DNA from 3 places in the Clostridium sp. BJN0013 genome. Region 2 is predicted to be linked to each of the others. Evidence: predicted binding sites of a transcription regulator. Region 2 holds the regulator's gene; each other region holds the start of a gene.
The links. Region 2 encodes HrcA, which represses chaperone genes, less so after heat shock. Its sites were predicted from a motif close to TGTTAGCACTCNNNNNNNNNGAGTGCTAACA; they were not measured.
Positions count from the first base shown of each region.

Region 1: a site for HrcA is predicted at 5,449-5,479, ahead of htpG (molecular chaperone HtpG). Genes of this name have one in related genera too.
Region 3: a site for HrcA is predicted at 1,648-1,678, ahead of groES (co-chaperone GroES). Genes of this name have one in related genera too.

Region 1 covers NZ_CP162495.1:1,483,388-1,490,285, reverse strand. The annotation lists gene AB3K27_RS07605 (aldehyde dehydrogenase family protein) at 1-1,192, opposite strand, end outside; gene AB3K27_RS07600 (DMT family transporter) at 1,535-2,434, shown strand; partial or broken gene AB3K27_RS07595 (MFS transporter) at 2,449-3,116, opposite strand; gene htpG (molecular chaperone HtpG) at 3,400-5,274, opposite strand; gene AB3K27_RS07585 (DUF6179 domain-containing protein) at 5,517-6,827, opposite strand; gene AB3K27_RS07580 (DUF6323 family protein) at 6,824-6,898, opposite strand, start outside.
Region 2 covers NZ_CP162495.1:3,221,742-3,228,639, forward strand. The annotation lists gene dnaK (molecular chaperone DnaK) at 1-938, opposite strand, end outside; gene grpE (nucleotide exchange factor GrpE) at 1,171-1,830, opposite strand; gene hrcA (heat-inducible transcriptional repressor HrcA) at 1,941-2,981, opposite strand; gene hemW (radical SAM family heme chaperone HemW) at 3,172-4,323, opposite strand; gene lepA (translation elongation factor 4) at 4,336-6,144, opposite strand; gene AB3K27_RS16785 (hypothetical protein) at 6,224-6,547, opposite strand; gene AB3K27_RS16790 (stage II sporulation protein P) at 6,618-6,898, opposite strand, start outside.
Region 3 covers NZ_CP162495.1:3,727,443-3,734,340, forward strand. The annotation lists gene groL (chaperonin GroEL) at 1-1,242, opposite strand, end outside; gene groES (co-chaperone GroES) at 1,308-1,592, opposite strand; gene AB3K27_RS19280 (TVP38/TMEM64 family protein) at 1,949-2,668, opposite strand; partial or broken gene AB3K27_RS19285 (IS5 family transposase) at 2,876-3,645, shown strand; gene AB3K27_RS19290 (DNA-3-methyladenine glycosylase) at 3,679-4,587, opposite strand; gene gltA (NADPH-dependent glutamate synthase) at 4,781-6,172, opposite strand; gene AB3K27_RS19300 (sulfide/dihydroorotate dehydrogenase-like FAD/NAD-binding protein) at 6,172-6,898, opposite strand, start outside.

The DNA of each region.
Region 1 (6,898 bases), 1.7 Mb from region 2:
ATTCAGTATGATCCAATAAATAATTTACTGTTTTTTTATCCCTGCTAAATATGTAGATAACTAAAGGTTTGGGTTTAGAGTTTATATACTCTATAGCTTCATCAATAGATTTATAGGCTATAATGGGTAATACAGGGCCAAATATTTCCTCTTCCAATATTTTAGAAGTCAAATCTACATCAGTAATTATGGTGGGATATATAAAATTGTCACATTCATTAAAATGTCCCCCATATCTTATTTTTGCCCCTTTATGTACAGCCTCTTCTACAAGTTCTTTTATTCTTAAAAAATGTCCTCTTGTAATTATTCTAGAATATTTTAAATTCTCCATATCTTTTTCCAAAGTACCATAATACTGAATAATATATTTAATTGTCAGTTCAACAAATACTTCTTCCTTATCTTGTGGGATTAGTAAATAATCAGGGGCTACACATATTTGACCTGCATTTAGACATTTGCCCCAGACTATCCTTCTGGCAGCTTCATCCAAATCTGCAGATGGATGAATTATTACTGGAGATTTTCCTCCCAGTTCCAATGTAACAGTGGCAAGATTTTTAGAGGCAGCTTCCATAACCATTTTTCCCACAGGAGGACTTCCCGTAAAAAATATATTTTCAAAAGGTTTTTCCAGAAGCATCTTAGAAATTCTATAGTCTCCTTGAAATACAGCTACTTCGTTCTCTTCAAACATACAAGAAAGTATTTTTTTTATACATTCTGCGGTAAAAGGTGCGTACTCTGAAGGTTTTAATATTACACAATTTCCTGCTGCAATGGCAGAGACAAGTGGTGATACAGCCAGTTGAAATGGAAAATTCCAAGGGGAAATTATTAGAGAAACACCTTTTGATTCATATCTTATTTTGCATACAGCTCCAAAATAAGCAATAGGAGTCTTTACTTTTTTGTCTTTCATCCATTTATGTAAATTTTTTATGGCATGCTTAATCTCCGATATAACAGGATAAATTTCTGTCGAAAGCACCTCTTCTTCTGGCTTTTTAAAATCATCATACAGTGCCTTTTCAATCTCTTCCATATAATTTATTATATAGCTCTTTAGCATCTTTAATTTTTTAATTCTGTCCCTGGCACTACTTCTTCTTAATTTCCATTTATTATTTACCTGAAGATTAAAAACCCTGTCTATTTCCTTTTTTATTTCAATTGAATTTATATCCATTTTATTACACCTTCTTTAAATATTTGTAAAATTAATAGCAATTTCAATTAAAGATCAAGTAATTCTTAGGTTCATGTGGAGTTTTCACATGAGAAACGCCTCTTCTCCACCTGAACCTTATTAACAGTATTCTTAGTGTCTTTAGCACTTAGAATACGTTATCCTTTAGGGAAAGAATTTATCCATATGTGTAGCAGTGCTTATCTCCCACTTTGAAGAAGGTAGGAGCATTAGCTACTTACAGCATTCCGATAAATACATTGTAATTAAAGAAACTATTGTGATATCATTATAATGTTGCTTAAATATAAAATACTTTAAATCAGGTAGGTGAATTATTGAATGAAAAAACAAGAATTAAAATCCAACATACTTCTTTTAATAACAGCAGCCATATGGGGACTAGCCTTCGTAGCTCAAAAGGTTGGTGCAGAATACATAGGACCTTTTGCTTTCAATGGAATTAGATTTGCACTGGGAGGCATTTCTTTAATTCCTCTGTTATTATATTTTAATAAAACTCCGAAACAAAATACAAATAATTACCATAAACAATATAACTTCATAATTGCAGGAATCATAACTGGATGTGTACTTTTTTTTGGAGCTTCTCTTCAACAGATAGGACTAAATTACACTTCTGCCGGAAAAGCTGCATTTATAACAGGATTATATATGGTATTTGTACCTATTATAAGCATTTTTTTTAAAAGAAATATACCCTTAACTATCTGGGTCAGTGTAATTATAACTGCCATTGGTTTATACTTTTTAACCATCAATGAAAATTTTTCCATAAGTCAAGGGGATTTATTGGAAATTATAGGTGCATTTTTCTGGGCATTACATATATTAGCTATAGATTACTTTATAAAAAAGGTAGATGCATTAAGATTATCTTTTGTACAAACCCTAACCTGCTCTATACTTAGCATGATAGTATCACTTATTTTTGAAAAAACAACTATTTCCAGTGTATATGAAGCTCTTATACCTATACTTTATGGTGGAATATTTTCCGTAGGAATAGCTTATACCTTACAAATAATAGGACAAAAACATGCCAGACCTTCCCATGCAGCAATAATACTCAGCATGGAATCTGTTTTCGCAACCCTTGGAGGTATGATACTTTTAAATGAGCATTTACAATTAAAGGAATATTTAGGCTGTTTTCTAATGCTGTCAGGAATGCTTTTATCCCAAACTTCTAATTTTAATAATGCCAAAGCAGATATCTAATCTTCTAAAATATTTTACCTGGTCATATTGAATTTTGCCTCATTTACATTGTCTCTATTTAAATCCACCTTAGGTATAGTAAGAGTAAGTGTTAAAAATACTGCAATAATTGGTAATATAGTCAGGCTAGATACTGCTGCATGAATTCCATAATTATCTGATATCCACCCAAGTACAGGTGAAATTACTCCTCCCATGGTAACTGCCAATCCTAGGGTAACTCCTGAGGCCAGCCCCATATGGTTTGGCAAATACTTTTGCCCTAATACTACCATGGGACTATAGGGTGCATAAAGAGAAAGACCTATTGGAATTAACAGCACAGTTGCTATAAAAACATTGCTGACATTTATAAAAAAGAAGCTATTCCAACACCACTTAGTGCTATAAAGACAGCCATAATCCAGTAATTATCCACAATTCCCGACATGCCAAAACTGATTCCTGCCAATAATACTCCAAAAGGCAATGTCCATGGTACAGAAATTCTATCTGAACATATTCCAAATAAAGGCTGTATTATAGAGGAACTTATATTAGCTGAAAAAATTAAAAAAGCAGCAGCCACATAACTAAAGTGTTTGTCCGAAACCAAAAAAGGAAGCAGTGCAGGTAATGCACCCTGATAAAAATCTGCAGTAAAATGCCCAAAAGTCAAAATATTGCCATAAAACCGATTCATTATTAGCTCTCTCCTTTACCTACAAGCTCCAGAGCTACCTATAAGATATCTAAAAATAACTGATAATTTTTTAAAGATGCTTTATGATATACTTGCTGAGTTTATAGGAATTAAATACATATGTAAATACTTCAAAATTTGTATAAACTTATTCAGCTATTGATTAATAACATCTATAGTAGCATAAAAAATTAAGAAATACAATAATGACTATAAATCAAATTACGTGCAAAAAGAGAATCTGTATTTCAAGATTCTCTCTTTTTATGTTATTTAAATCTTTTTATTTAATTAAAGAACACACATCATTTGCAAACTGTACAGGATCATCTACAGAAAGCCCCTCAATTAACAATGCCTGATTATACAAAACATTGGAAAGCATTTTTAATTTATCTTTGTCCTCTGTAAAAGCCTGTTTAACAGCATTAAACATTTCATGATTTGTATTTATCTCCAAAATTTTATCCGCTTTAATATTTTGATTTTCCGGCGTCATATTAAGCACTTTCTCCATTTCAATAGAAAGTTCTCCACTGCTTGCAAGACAAACAGGATGGGTCTTCAAACGTTTGGATGCCTTTACTTCTTTTACTTTATCCTTTAAAGCTTCTTTCATAAAATCAAATAGTTCCTTATTTTCTTCTGTTTCTTTATCACTTTCTTTTTCATCGGATTCAAAACCTAAATCCTTACTGGAAACAGATTTAAATTCTTTTTCATCATATTTTACAAGCATTTTAATAGCAAATTCATCTACATCATCAGTAAAATATAATATTTCAAAGCCCTTATCTTTAACCAGTTCAGTTTGAGGCAATTTATCAATTTTTTCTATACTTTCTCCCGATGCATAATATATAAATTTCTGCTCATTTTTCATACGGGATATATATTCATCAAGACTTACAAGTTTTTTCTCTGTGGAAGAGTAGAACATTAATAAATCCTTAAGTACATCTTTATTCATTCCAAAATCAGAATAAACACCATATTTAAGCTGTCTTCCAAAGTTTTTATAAAACTCATTATACTTTTCCCTATCATTTTTCAGCATAAGTAAAAGTTCACTTTTAATCTTTTCTTTTATTTTTTTAGCAATAAATTTAAGCTGTCTGTCATGCTGCAGAAGTTCTCTTGAAATATTAAGGGAAAGATCGGCAGAATCAACCAGCCCTTGCACAAAACTAAAATAATCTGGTAATAAATCAGCACACTTTTCCATTATCAGTACACCATTTGAATAAAGTTCCAATCCCTTTTGAAATTCCTTTGTATAAAAATCATAAGGTGCTCTTGCAGGAATAAAAAGCAAGGTATTATAACTTGTTACCCCTTCTACACTGGCATGAATTGTTTTAAGAGGTTTTTCATAGCCAAAATGTTTATCCATGTAAAACTGCTCATAATCCTCAGGTTTTAATTCATTTTTATTTTTTCTCCAGATAGGCACCATGCTGTTTAAAGTTTCATCTTCAAAATAGTCTTCATAATCCTTGTCGCTGCCTTCTTTCAATTTACTTTTCTTTACCATCATTTTAATAGGATATTTTATAAAATCAGAGTATTTCTTTATTAAAGATTTTATTTTATATTCATCTAAAAATTCACTGTACTTTTCATCTTCTGTGTCTTGTTTAATTTTTAATATGACTTCAGTTCCCACATCTTCTTTTTCACAGCTTTCAATAGTGTAACCTTCTACCCCTTTTGATTCCCATTTATATGCCTTATCTGAATTAATGGCACGACTTTTTACCGTAACTAAATCAGATACCATAAAAGCAGAATAAAAGCCAACTCCAAATTGACCTATAATATCCACTCCTTCTTTCAATTCATTTTCATTTTTAAAGGCAAAAGAACCACTTTTTGCAATAGTACCCAGATTATTTTCAAGTTCTTCTTCTGTCATACCTATTCCTGTATCAAAAATTGTAAGTGTTCTGTTTTCTTTATCTGCAGTAATTCTAATATAAAAATCATCTCTGTTAAAAGTAACATTTTCATCAACAAGCGAACGGTAATAACTTTTATCAATTGCATCACTGGCATTGGATATAAGTTCTCTTAAAAATATCTCTTTATTGGTATAAATAGAGTTAATAACCAAGTCAAGCAGCCTCTTTGATTCTGCTTTAAACTGTTTTGTAGTCATTTTATCATTTCCTTTCTTTAATATGTAAAATATATGGCTTAAAACTTTAATAATATATAGATCACATAAAATCTATGTAATTAATACTGTATTTTTCATCATTACTATATTATTACATAGATACATTTTGTAATTTTGATATAACCTTATTTTAAAGGTATTTAAGTACATTTTTGTTAGCACTTATAATACTTGAGTGCTAATTTTATTTTAGCAATTATTTTTCCTTTGTCAATACATTTTTAAATTAAATTTTCCTCTAAATCTATTTTAACTATTAAATTTTCCACATTTTTTATCCTTTTCTCTGGTAAACTCAATAAAAATTCAATGAAATAATTCTGCCATTCTGATTCCATATTATCCTTATATTTAGTTAATTTCTCACAGGATAAATTCAGAGAATTGTAGTTTAAATCATCATAAAATACTGTTCTACCAAGTACAGCCAGAGGCATATCTCCTAGTGTCTTGAATACTTCTATATATTCACTGCCAAATAGGCACTCGGAATCCAAAAGATCTATATAGTCTTCAAATGACTTTAAATTCGAAGATATAATATTAATTTTATCCTCAATATATCTACATTCCATTACCTCCTCTACAATAGAAGCGAACTTATAATTACTCATTTTGCTGCCTTTTTTAAAGATAATTTTATCTTCTTTAGATTCTTCCTTTTCTATAATAATCATATTTGACAGATTTCCATTATCGTAAGCATTTAAAAATCGTACTATAAATGAACTTTTATATCTTTTTATATACTCTATAAGCTTTTTATCTCTAATATTAAATTTAACGATTACCCCTTTAAAGATTTCCTTTAAGATACTTTTTAATTCCTCTCTATTTTTTTCAAGTAAACTTCTTTTCATTACTTCCCTGTCATGTGGTGAAATTTCAAGAGTAATTTCATTGTTTCCACATAAAATCACAAAAATAGATTGATCTAAGAGCACCTGAAATACATTAATTGGAGATTTTATAATATTTATTTTATATTTTTTGCCATAATCCCTGAGTACTTTTCTAATGGAAGATTGTTTGAAAAAATTACAAAAATCAGTTTCTATTTTTAATTTTTCAAGATACTGCTTTATATAAAAAATACCTGTTAAATTCATATTATCAAACATAAGTGGATAATCGACGCTGCAGGGTATATCATAAGCTGCAAAAATCTCATCATAATTATTGAAAAAATCGCCTAAGTTATCTATTGTATCATTATAAATCTCTAGAGGAATATTAAGTTTATTTTCTTTTATATTTTTATAGAACTCCCTACACTCTTCAGTATGTTTTTTAACAAGTTCAACACCTTCTTTATATATAAATTTAACATCTATTTCATAGATTAAAGTATAACATCTATTTTGTCCTCCATAATTTTGTATATAGGCATTTATGGAATAGTATATGGAATTGAGAATATTAATGGCATTGTCCTCCTTTATAGAACTGCTTTCTCCTTTTGTATACCTTATAACTAATTCTTTAAAAATTAAAAGAACACCTGCTTCCATACTTTTGGGCAAAGTCTTCAATACTCATCTCCCTCCTCATCTTCCATATCAGTAAGTTCTCTACCACTTCTAAAATTATTTACAATTCTTTC
Region 2 (6,898 bases):
CCTACCAATATAACTTTATTTATATCATTTATTGTAAGCCCTGCATCATTTAATGCTTTTCTCATAGGTTCTATTGTTCTGTCAACCAAGTCCTGTGTAAGTTCATTAAATTTTGCTCTTGTTAAACTCATATCTATATGTTTTGGTCCTGTAGCATCTGCTGTAATAAACGGTAAGTTTATATTGGTTTGAGTTGAAGATGATAACTCAATTTTAGCTTTTTCGGCACCTTCCTTTAATCTTTGAAGTGCCATTTTATCATTTTTTAAATCTATGCCATTATCAGCTTTAAAAGTATCTGCTATATAATCTATTATTTTTTTATCGAAATCATCTCCGCCTAAATGGGTATCTCCATTTGTAGCCTTAACTTCAAATACGCCATCTCCAAGTTCCAATATGGATACATCAAAGGTACCTCCCCCTAAGTCATATACAAATATTCTCTGATTTGTATCCATTTTATCCATTCCATAGGCAAGAGCTGCAGCCGTAGGTTCATTTATTATCCTAAGCACTTCAAGTCCTGCAATTTTTCCTGCATCTTTAGTTGCCTGTCTCTGACTATCATTAAAATATGCAGGTACTGTTATAACTGCCTGTGTAACAGTTTCTCCTAAATAAGCCTCTGCATCTGCTTTTATTTTCTGAAGCACCATTGCAGATATCTCCTGTGGTGTGTATTGTTTTCCATCTATATTAACTTTATGATTTGTTCCCATTTCCCTCTTTATTGAAATTATTGTTTTATCAGGATTTGTTATTGACTGTCTTTTAGCAACCTGACCTACCAATCTCTCTCCGTTTGCCTGAAAAGATACTACAGAGGGAGTTGTTCTTGCACCTTCTGAGTTTGCTATTACTACCGGGTCTCCACCTTCCATAACTGCAACACAGGAATTTGTTGTTCCTAAATCAATACCTATTACTTTTGACATGTTAATTTACCTCCTAAATTTAACTCAGTTGAGATTTATCTTGTATACCTCTTATTTATTCGAAGACGGCAATTGGCTAATGACCCAGCCTTTTCAAAGTGAGAAATTAAGCACTGTTGCGCCCTCTGGATAAGTTCTCCTAAGGTTCAGATGGCGAAAAGTATTATTTATTAACAAACTTCATTTGAACCTAAGAGTCACTTGATATAATTTAGCTTTATACATTAAAAACTTAATTAGCCACTTTAACCATACTATACCTTATTACTTTATCTTCCCTTTTATATCCTTTTTGAAACACCTCTACAATAGAATTTTTATCATATTTATCATCTTCTATGTGCATAACTGCATTATGAATATTAGGATCAAACTCCCCTTCTGTAGAGATTTCTTCTACATTTAATTTTTCAAATGCAGTTTTAAATTGTTTAATTGTCATTTCCACGCCTTTTTTTAAGTCATCTATATTCCCTTCTACTTCCACTGCTCTTTCCAGATTATCTAGAACAGGTAATATATCCTTTAATATATCTTTACAGGCATCAGAATAAATAGCTTCTTTCTCTTTAGCTGTTCTTTTTCTAAAATTGTCATATTCTGCTGCAGTTCTTGCTAGTCTATCTTGTAAAGTTTTAAATTCATTGTGTATTTTTTCATTTTCAGATTTCAATTTAATATTTTCACTTTTCAACTCTTCTTCTGGATTTGACTCTAAAGTTTCATCCTCTTCTATATTTTCTGCTTCTTCCTTTTCTTCATCTACTTCTGTTTCTAAATCAGTGTCTTTATCATTTTCTAAATCCTCATTACTCTTAAAGTCCATATTTTCTTTTTCCTGTTCTACATCACCATGAAAATCTGATGTATTTTTATCTTCTTCCTTTAACATTTTAGAAATTTCCTCCAATCTAATATTTTATCACCACTTACACAACTAGTTTATACTACTATGCTAGGCAGTTTAAAACCCTATTAGAAATCAAAAGGTTAATCACTTTTCTACTTTTCCTCTGAATAAATATGACTTAATATATAATTCATTTCCCTCACTACATTTTCTAATATTGATATAACTTTTGAATAAGGCATCCTAGTAGGTCCTATTACACCAATTTCACCTATAGGTCTTTCATTGAGACTATAGACTGCACAAACTACACTGCAATTTTCTGCACCCTCTATATAGTTCTCTTCACCTATCTTCACTGAAATATTTGAAGCACTGTTTAATAGTCCATTTACCTTATCCTTGTTATCCAGCATAGATAAAAATCCTTTTGCTTTTTCTATATCTTTATACTCTGGATAATTAAATATATTAGTAGTACCCTGCATATATATTTGGGAATTATCTACACTGTTTAGACTATCATATAAAGCAGATATTATATTATTAAATATATCTTCATAGCCTTTTAAATCTATCCTCAAGTTATTTATAACTTTTAAATTTATTTGCTCTGCAGTTAGATTTTTCAGTCTGGCATTTAATATATTGCTTAACTTATTAAGCACATCATCTGAAATAGCTTTTCCTACCTTTATCAAATTGTTTTTTATAATTCCACTGTCAACTATTACCACTAATAATATATTTTTACTGGATTCAATATTTATTAGTTGCACATGTCTTATATACCCCTTTTTAATGGATGGTGCCTTTACTATGGAAGTAAGTTTTGTCAACTGTGACAAAAGATTGATAGCTTGCTTTATTATCTTATCAACTTCAAATAAAGTGACATCTATTATCTGGCTTTTTATTATATAAAGTTCTTCAGGAGTTAAATTGGGTATTTGCATTAATTCATCTACATATAGTCTATAACCTTTATTTGAAGGTATTCTCCCTGAAGAGCTGTGAAGCTGTTCCAAATACCCCATATCTTCCAGATCAGACATTTCATTCCGTATAGTAGCTGAACTTACACCTAAATTATATTTTTTAGCTATGGTTCTAGATCCTACAGGCTCTGCCGTATTTATATAATCATTTACTATGGCCTGAAGTATTTTTATTTTTCTCTCATCTATTTCCATAATATCACCTCTTTATTAGCACTCGTTAGCATTGAGTGCTAATTACCATGATTAAAAAATATCACTCATAATTTTTTTTGTCAACATCATATAAATTATATTATTTAAGTAAATAGTTTAGTTTACCCGGTTTAAAACTGAATTCATAATCTTTTCTCATGTTTTCTCAAAATATCTAATACAATTGATATTAGTTTAGTATAAATTCACACATTATACTGTTAGATACCTCCATTCCTCTATTACTTAGGTATAGTCTATTATCCTTTAATATTAACATTTCGTTATTTACATATTTAGTTATTACCTTTCCATATACTGAATAAATATTTTTATTAAATCTATTATTAAAATCAATTATAGAAATTCCTTTCACTTTTCTAAGACCCATAAACATAAATTCTTCCATATCGTTACAAATGGAATTTTTATGCCTATCCAATTTTAGAATTTTTCCCCTGGTGCCTTCTAAAATATATTGTTCTATATTTTCTGTGTTTCTATACCTGTATCCCCCTGCATAGGAATGTGCACCTGCGCCACAACCTACATACTCATTTAAATCCCAGTATACCAGATTATGCCTGCACATATTATCCTCTCTGCAAAAATTAGATATTTCATATTGTTTGTAACCTTTTTTCAAGAGAAATTCCAAGGTAAAATCATACATTGCTCTCTCTTCTTTTTCCGAGGGAAGATTTAATTTGTTTTCTCCATATAGATTATAAAAAGGTGTACCTTTTTCCAGGATAAGACTATAACAGGATATGTGCTCTGGTGAAATTTTAACCACATTTTCCAGGCAATCTTTCCATATCCCTAAAGTTTGTTCTGGAAGTCCAAATATAAGATCTACATTTATATTTGAAAATCCAAAATTTCTCGCCATTTTGTATCCTTCTAAAAAATCCTCTAAGGTATGGATTCTCCCTAAATTTTTAAGTATATCATTTTGCCAGGCTTGAAGTCCTATGCTTAATCTATTAACTCCCATATTCTTTAGGAATATAAGTTTTTCTTTTGTAAATGTACCTGGATTCCCCTCTACTGTGAATTCTAAATCTTCAGTGGTATTTAATTTTTGTATAGACTTATATATATTATACCACGCATCTAAAGATAAATAGGTGGGAGTTCCCCCACCTATAAATATAGTGTTTATTTTTCTACTTCCTATAGTTTCTATATCTTTAGCCAATATTTTTGAATAATCTATCATAAGCTTTTCTTTTCCACTATAAGAAGGAAAATCACAATAGAAGCACTTTTTCTTGCAAAATGGAATATGTATATATAAAGATAGGGGCTTATTATCATTTACTTCTTTATTATCATACATATAATATACCTCTTATTCTTCAGTTTTCAGTATAGCCATAAATGCTTCCTGTGGAATTTCTACCGTTCCTACCTGTCTCATTCTCTTTTTTCCCTCTTTTTGTTTCTCAAGTAATTTTCTCTTTCTTGATATATCTCCTCCATAACATTTTGCAAGTACATCTTTTCTCATAGCTTTAACTGTTTCTCGTGCTATAATTTTTCCACCTACAGCAGCTTGTATAGGTATTTCAAAAAGCTGTCTTGGAATTATACCTTTTAACTTTTCAGCTATACCTCTTCCCCTCTCATAGGCTCTTTCTTCTGGAACAATCATAGACAATGCATCTACCATATCTCCATTTAAAAGCACATCCAGCCTTACTAATTTAGCTGGCTTATATCCTTTTAATTCATAATCTAAAGATGCATAACCTCTAGTTCTGGATTTTAAAACATCAAAAAAGTTATATATTATCTCATTTAAGGGTATATCGTAGTTTAACGATACTCTTGCAGTTTCAATATACTGCATATCCTTAAAAATTCCCCTGCGATTTTGTGCAAGCTCCATAACTGCTCCTACATATTCAGAAGGAGTTATTATAGACGCTTTCACTATAGGTTCCTTCATATATTCTATTTCTGAAATAGGAGGCATATTGGTAGGATTTGTAAGTTCCACTACTGTACCATCTGTTTTTCCTATTTTATATATAACAGAGGGGGCTGTAGTTATTATGTTCAAATTAAATTCTCGCTCTACTCTTTCCTGTATAACATCCATATGTAATAGCCCTAAAAAACCACATCTAAATCCAAAACCTAATGCCACAGAGGTTTCCGGCTCAAAATTTAAAGCTGCATCATTTACCTGCAGTTTCTCCAATGCCTCTTTTAACTCTCCATATTTTGCTCCATCAACAGGATATATACCACTGTATACCATAGAAATTACAGGTCTATACCCTTTTAAAGGTTCTTTTGCCTGATTCTTAGCTCCAGTTACAGTATCACCTACCCGGGCATCTCTTACATTTTTAATAGATGCAGTAAAATACCCTACATCTCCAGCCCTTAATTCAGCCCTTGGCATAAAATTGGGAACAAATATGCCCGTTTCTGTAACTTCATATATCTTTCCAGTAGCCATAAGTTTTATTTCATCTCCAGGTTTAATAGTACCTTCTTTTACTCTTATATGACAAACTACTCCTTTATAACTATCATAATTTGAATCAAATATAAGTGCTTTTAAGGGAGCATTTTCTTCTCCCTGTGGAGGTGGTATTTTATCCACTATTGCTTCCAGCACCTGCTCTATATTAAGGCCTGTCTTTGCAGAAACAAGAGGAGCTTCAGAAGTTTCTATTCCTATAACATCTTCTATTTCTTCCTTTACTTCCTCAGCCCTAGCGCTTGGAAGATCTATTTTATTTATCACAGGCAGTATCTCCAAATCGTGCTCCATTGCCAAATAGCAATTTGCCAAAGTTTGAGCTTGAATTCCCTGTGTGGCATCTACTACTAAAATTGCTCCTTCACAAGCTGCCAAACTTCTTGAAACTTCATAATTAAAATCCACATGTCCCGGTGTATCTATAAGATTTAATACATATTCTTCTCCATTATCCCTTTTATATACAAGCCTTATAGCCTGAGATTTTATAGTTATACCTCTCTCTTTTTCTAGTTCCATATTGTCAAGTACTTGAGAATCCATTTCTCTTTCAGTAAGTGTTCCTGTCTTTTCAATTAATCTATCTGCCAATGTAGATTTACCGTGATCTATGTGAGCTACTATGGAAAAATTTCTTATATGTTTTTGTCTTTCGGTCTGCATACTATTTTCCTCCAATATTACTAACTATATGGATAGCTACAGTAAATTATATCATAACGCATATATAGTGAAAAGCCTATTATTTAGTAAATTTGTCTTCTATGTTTTCAAATATGTGTTCAGTTTTGTTTGTGACTTTAGAAATCCCAGAATGGACCCCTTCTCCTATTGAGTTTACAAGCTTTTTTGTACCATTTTTAAAATTATAACCTATTTTATTATTTATGTATAAAGAATATTCTCCCATATCTACTCTGAAGTCAAAAGGTGAAAGGGAACAATCTATTTTAAAGTTTGAATCATCTTTTATAAATTCCGGCAACCTTGCGGTAACAATTGTAAAACCCGCAAAGATTATTATAGTAAAAATTATTATCACAGCTATAACTCCTTTTTTACTCACAAAAATCACCCCTATAACAAACATTGTTTACATTATAAGGATGATCCTTTTTACAGATTTTATACAAATTTTATTTATTAAGTATTTCCGCTATTATTCTAGCCACATATTTACCTGTAGCCTTAGATTCATCAGATGTATTTATATCCGCTCCTATTTCCATAAGCACAGCATTATTACTCTTATCCTGATTAAAATATCTAGTTCCATAATTATAATAACAAATACCTTTTGCAAGCCCAGGAAATAAATTATTAGAAGTTTCTATTATTTTATTTGCCATAATCATATTTTTATCAAAGTGGGGATTTTTTCTAGCCATCACCAGCATGAATTTAGCTACATTTTCTC
Region 3 (6,898 bases), 510 kb from region 2:
TCCTCCTCCTGGTCCCATACCCTCTTCAACACCAGCCTTTGTAGCTGCAAGGGCATCTTCTATTCTCATTTTCTTTTCTTTCAATTCAGTTTCTGTTGCTGCTCCAACTTTTATTACAGCTACTCCGCCTGAAAGTTTTGCAAGCCTTTCCTGTAACTTTTCTTTATCGAATTCAGAAGTAGTTTCTTCTATCTGTGCTTTAATCTGGGATACTCTATCTTGTATAGATTTTTTATCCCCTCTTCCATTTACTATGGTAGTATTTTCTTTATCAATTTTTACTGATTCTGCTCTTCCGAGATCCTCTAATGAAACTTCCTTTAAGTCTCTTCCCAACTCTTCTGATATTACCTTACCATCAGTAAGTATTGCTATGTCCTGGAGCATTTCCTTTCTTCTATCACCAAAACCTGGTGCCTTTACTGCCACACAAGTAAATGTTCCCCTTAATTTGTTAACAACTAAAGTTGTAAGTGCTTCTCCTTCAACATCTTCAGCTATTATAAGTAATTTCTTCCCCTGTTGTACTATTTTTTCTAGCAATGGAAGTATATCTTGAATAGTAGATATTTTCTTATCTGTGATTAAAATATAAGGATCATCTAATACAGCTTCCATCTTTTCTGTATCAGTTACCATGTATGCACTTAAATAACCTCTGTCAAATTCCATACCTTCAACTACATCTAACTCTGTTCCCATAGTCTTTGACTCTTCAACAGTTATAACTCCTTCATTACCTACTTTTTCCATAGCATCAGCTATTAATTTACCAATTTCCTCGTCAGAAGCTGATATAGCCGCAATCCTTGCTATATCTTCTTTACCTTTCACACTTCTTGAAACTTTCTTTATTTCTTCTACGGCCTTATCTACTGCTATTTTTATACCCTGTCTTATAAGCATAGGATTTGCTCCAGCTGTAACATTTTTTAATCCTTCTCTTATTATAGCCTGAGCAAGTAATGTAGCTGTAGTTGTTCCATCTCCTGCTACATCATTAGTTTTTGTAGCAACTTCTTTTACAAGCTGCGCTCCCATGTTTTCATAAGGTTCCTCTAATTCTATTTCCTTTGCTATTGTAACTCCATCATTTGTTATAAGTGGAGAACCAAACTTCTTGTCAAGTACTACATTTCTCCCCTTAGGTCCAAGGGTAACTTTTACTGTATTAGCTAATTTATCTACACCTTCTTGCATCTTTTTTCTAGCATCTTCACTGAACAAAACACTTTTTGCCATAAAAAACCCTCCTTACAACTTCCGTTATATATACTTATTTGTTTTTAACATTACACTTTAATTTACTACTCAATTATAGCAAGTATGTCATCCTGTCTTAGAATAGTATATTCCACTCCATCTATTTTTACTTCATTTCCAGCATATTTAGAGAACAATACTCTATCCCCTACTTTAACTTCCATTTTAATTTCTTTTCCATCTATCACTCCACCAGGTCCTACTGCCACAATTTCTGCTTCTTGTGGTTTCTCCTTAGCACTTCCTGGCAAAACGATACCACTTTTTGTAGTTTCCTCTGCCTCAATTTTTTTAATTACAACTCTGTCTCCAAGTGGTCTAATTTTCATCTAAACCCCTCCTTAAAAATACTTTGAATTTATTTTAAATTATTTTTAGTCTTATTGTTAGCACTCATTAATTATGAGTGCTAATACAATTATTATAATAATGAATAGCATTTATATTTTCAAATTTGAATTTTCCACTTATTGAACTATTTAGGCTAAAAAATATGGGTTATACTTTAATTATATCCCTATTTCACCTTATTACTAATAATTTCACATATATCATATATTATTAGTATTTTCTAATTACATCTATATATATACAAAATTGGTATAATTTAACTCATAAAATAAAAATATATATTAAAATTGAAATGATGGTAACATTTAACTAAAAAGGAACATATATTAGACCACTAAAGTTGTTCATTGCTTTGAGATGCTTTATTTTTGAAGAACTTGATTAATATTTTTTCTCCTTTAAAAATTCCTACAATAAATAAAAATACAGTTATAACAACTATACTTATTATTACTATTTTATTGCCAGAATATATTTCAGCTCCAAAATAAGCAGATAATACTATTGCCGGTAATCTTCCCAATAAAGAACAAATTATAAAATTTTTAAATTTAATTTTAGATATACCACATATATAGGCTAAAATATCCTTAGGTATTCCAGGAATTAAATATAGTATAAACACTATAATATTAATACTACCTAAATCTAATATTTTCTGAAAGGATGTTAAATTTTTATTGGATATTATTTTATTTACAAAAGGTCTTCCATAGTACCTAGACATACTATAGGCAATTATATTGCCTATAATTATGCCTATAATGGATACTACACTTCCTAAAAATGCTCCATATATATATCCTCCTGCAATTTGAATAATCTCTCCCGGTATGAAAAAAGCCACCACCTGTAAAATTTGAATAACTATAAATGCCAATACACTATACTTGCCATAAGACATTACTAAACCTTTTAGTTTAGTAGGTTCTGAAAATAGATATCTATATTCATGATAATATGTATAGGCTAAAATAATAAATATGGAAAATACAATCAACAACACAAAATAAAGTTTATAATATTTAAAATTTTTCTCAACATGTTTTAACATATAACTTATCCTCTGATCCATCTTATATTTTAATATGAACTATATTCAATTTACTATCTTGAATTAAAAGCTTACTTTATATATTTTAACCTAATACAAAATACTTATTTGTAAAAATTATTTTAACTAGGGTGTGTCTGAAAACTAAATATTGCGAAAGAACCGAGTTTTAGGTAAAATAAGATAAAAAACTTGGAGGGTGCAAATATGTCACAGAAGCGTTATGAAATATCAGATGAACAATGGGATCAAATAAAAAACTTAATTCCAATAGCAAAAACAGGACGACCTCCAAAAGACAACCGACTTATATTTAATGCCATACTATGGATTGCAAGAAGTGGTGCAGCATGGCGTGATTTACCAGAACGCTTCGGTTCATGGAAAACTGTATACAGTCGTTTTTGTAAGTGGCGTAACGATGGTACTTTATTAACAATTTTTAAAGAGTTAACCTCAGATGCAGATTATGAAAATTTAAGCATTGATTCAACATGTATAAAAGCCCACCAGCACAGTGCTGGTGCTAAAAAGGGGCTGTAAACAGCGAAACAAAACAGCATATTGGACTGAGTCGCGGCGGACATACAACAAAAATTCATGCAGTTGTTGATGGACTTGGCAATCCAATCCATTTTCAATTATCATCTGGCAATCTACACGACAGTACACAGGCCGTAGATGTTCTTTCCAACGTTGATATAGAAGGCAGCAATATCCTGGCAGATAAGGCATATGGCACAAATGAAATTAGAGAATATATTACTTCAAAGAAATCCTCATATACTATTCCACCAAAATCAAATGTAAGAGAACCATGGAATTGTGACTGGTGGCTGTACAAGGAACGTCATTTAGTTGAATGTTTCTTTAACAAAATCAAACATTTTAGAAGAATTGCAACTCGTTATGACAAGCTTGCTGATTCTTTCCTTGCTTTTGTTTATATTGCTGCTATTTTTATTTTATCTAAGTAATTTATTGTTGCATTGTTTTCAGACACACTCTAACTAAACTGTTATATTATTTTCCCTGGCATAATAAAATAGATATTGCTGGGCAAATCCTGATAATTTGCCAAATTTGTTTATTCCGAAATCTCTTACCTTTTTTAAAGATACATCTGGTGCCAGATAAAAATGATTCATAGCTCTTTTAACCCATACATCTACAGGAAATGCAGAATATTTTTGCATAGAGAACAACATAATACAGTCTGCTACCTTAGGACCTATCCCCATAAATTTTTGTAGTTCCTTATGACAAGCTTCATCTTCCTGCATCTTAATCCAATCAATATCATATACCTCATCATAATTTTCTTTAGATTTTGTACCATTATTATAAATTTTTGATATAGTATCTATAATATATTTAGCTCTAAAGCCTGTTCCACAAGATTCTATTTCCTTTAATGTAGCCCTATTTAACTTATCTAATTTAGGAAAACTATAGTAAACTTTATTTTTAAATTCTAAAGCTTCTCCCCATTTTTTACTTATATTCTCTATGGCTTTCTTTATCATGGGAATTCTGTTGTTAGCAGATATTATAAAAGAAACAATTAATTCGAAAGGCTCCTGTCTTAAAAGTCTAATACCTCCTCCAAATTCTACAGCTTTTTTTAAAATAGGATCCTTACCTAATATATGCTTTATTTCCCCATAATCCCGGTACAAATCAAAATACTTACACCATATTTCTTTAAAGTCTTTTTCACATGTATTATATATGAATACATCATTACCCTTTTTTTCTACTTCTATAACCTTACCAAAAGCTATCCCTATATAGCTTCCATTTTTTTGTCTATTCCATCTAAAGCATTGACCACAATCAAATATATGGGCTAATTCAAAATTCCTCACATCTTTTACTATAACTCCATTTTGAAAATTTTCTATATAATTAAAATCCATACAATTACTCCTTATCAATTTATTCTCAAATTTAGTGATAAATTTTTAATATCATTATACACTAACTAGCATATGATTTCATTAAATGATTCTTAAATTTAGATGAAGTTTAGTATTCAATTAATTAGTATATATTTCACCAATATTAAAAGGCTGTACTAGGTTAGCCCCCAATACAGCCTTTTTAAATAAACTATTTCTTGCTTAAATATTCATCTATAGCTTTTGCAGCTTTTTTACCTGCTCCCATAGCAAGTATAACAGTAGCAGCTCCAGTTACGGAATCTCCTCCTGCATATACTCCTTCTCTTGTAGTTAGTCCAGTTTCTTCTTCTGCTACTAAACATTTACGTTTATTCATTTCAAGTCCTTTTGTTGTAGATGCTATAAGTGGATTTGGTGATGTTCCAAGTGCCATTATTACTGTATCTACATCTAATTCAAATTCTGAATCCTTTATTGGAACTGGTCTTCTTCTTCCAGATGCATCTGGTTCTCCAAGTTCCATCTTTATACAACGCATACCTTTAACCCAACCCTTTTCATCACCTAATATTTCTACAGGGTTAGTTAAAAGATGAAATTGAACTCCTTCTTCTTTAGCATGATGAACCTCTTCTGCCCTTGCTGGAACTTCTTCTGCTGATCTTCTGTATACTATATATACTTCTGCTCCTAGTCTTAATGCAGTTCTAGCTGAATCCATAGCAACATTTCCTCCACCAATTACTGCAACTTTCTTTCCAACCTTTATTGGTGTAGCATAATCACCTCTAAATGCTTTCATAAGATTACTTCTAGTTAAGAATTCATTAGCTGAAAATACACCATTAAAATTTTCCCCTGGTATATTCATAAACATTGGAAGTCCTGCACCAGAACCTATAAATACAGCATCAAAGCCTTCATTCTCTACAAGCTCGTCTATAGTAATAGTTCTTCCTATTATTACATCTGTTTCTATTTTAACACCTAATTTTTTTACATTTTCTACTTCATGTTTTACTACACTATCTTTTGGAAGTCTGAATTCCGGAATTCCATAAACTAAAACTCCGCCTGCTTCATGAAGTGCTTCAAATATGGTAACATCATATCCAAGCTTTGCTAAATCTCCTGCACAGGTAAGTCCTGAAGGACCACTACCTATAACTGCTACCTTTTTACCATTTGCTGGCTTTCTGTCTGAAAGATCTATATTATTTTCTCTAGACCAGTCAGCTACAAATCTCTCAAGTTTTCCTATAGCAACAGCTTCTCCTTTTATTCCAAGTACACATTTTGATTCACACTGACTTTCCTGTGGACATACCCTTCCACAGACTGCAGGAAGTGCACTGGATTTTGCTATAACTTTGGCTGCTGCTTCAAAGTCTTTATTTTTGATCTGTTCAATAAACTGTGGTATTGTTATTGAAACAGGACATTTTGTAACACATCCTGGTTTCTTACAATTTAAACATCTAGATGCTTCTTTTACTGCTTCCTCTTCAGTATACCCAAGACATACTTCGTCAAAGTTAGTTGCCCTAACTTTTGGATCCTGTTCCTTTATTGGTACTCTTTTCTTTTTATCTACAGCCATTACTTGTCACCTCCGCACTTACATCCTTTAGCATGATGGGTGTCTCCTTCTTCTGCTTGAAGAATTTTCTTTCCTTCTTCAGTTTTGTACATAGCTTGCCTTCTCATAGCTTCATCAAAATCAACTAAATGTCCATCAAATTCTGGTCCGTCTACACATCCAAATTTAACTTCCCCACCTACTGTAACCCTACAAGCTCCACACATACCTGTTCCATCTACCATTATTGGATTTAAGCTTACTATAGTCCTTAATCCATATTCTTTTGTAAGTTTGCATAAAAACTTCATCATAATCATTGGTCCTATAGCAACTGCACAATCATATTTTTTCCCATTCTTATCATCTAAAAGCTCTTTAAGTTTATCTGAAACAAACCCTTTATATCCATAACTTCCATCATCAGTAGCTATATATAAATTATCTGTTACAGCTTTCATTTCCTCCTCTAAAAGTAAATGATCTTTAGATTTACATCCCACTATAGCATCAGCCTTTACTCCATGTTGACTCAACCATTTTACCTGTGGATAAACTGGAGCCGTTCCCACTCCTCCTGCTATAAATATAATATTTTTTTTCTTAAGTTCTTCTAGATCCTCGTCCACAAATTCTGAATGCTTACCTAAAGGTCCTACAAAATCTCTGATATAATCTCCTGTTTCATATTTTGCCAATTGTTTTGTTGATACACCCATTGTCTGAAACACTATTTTTACTGTTCCC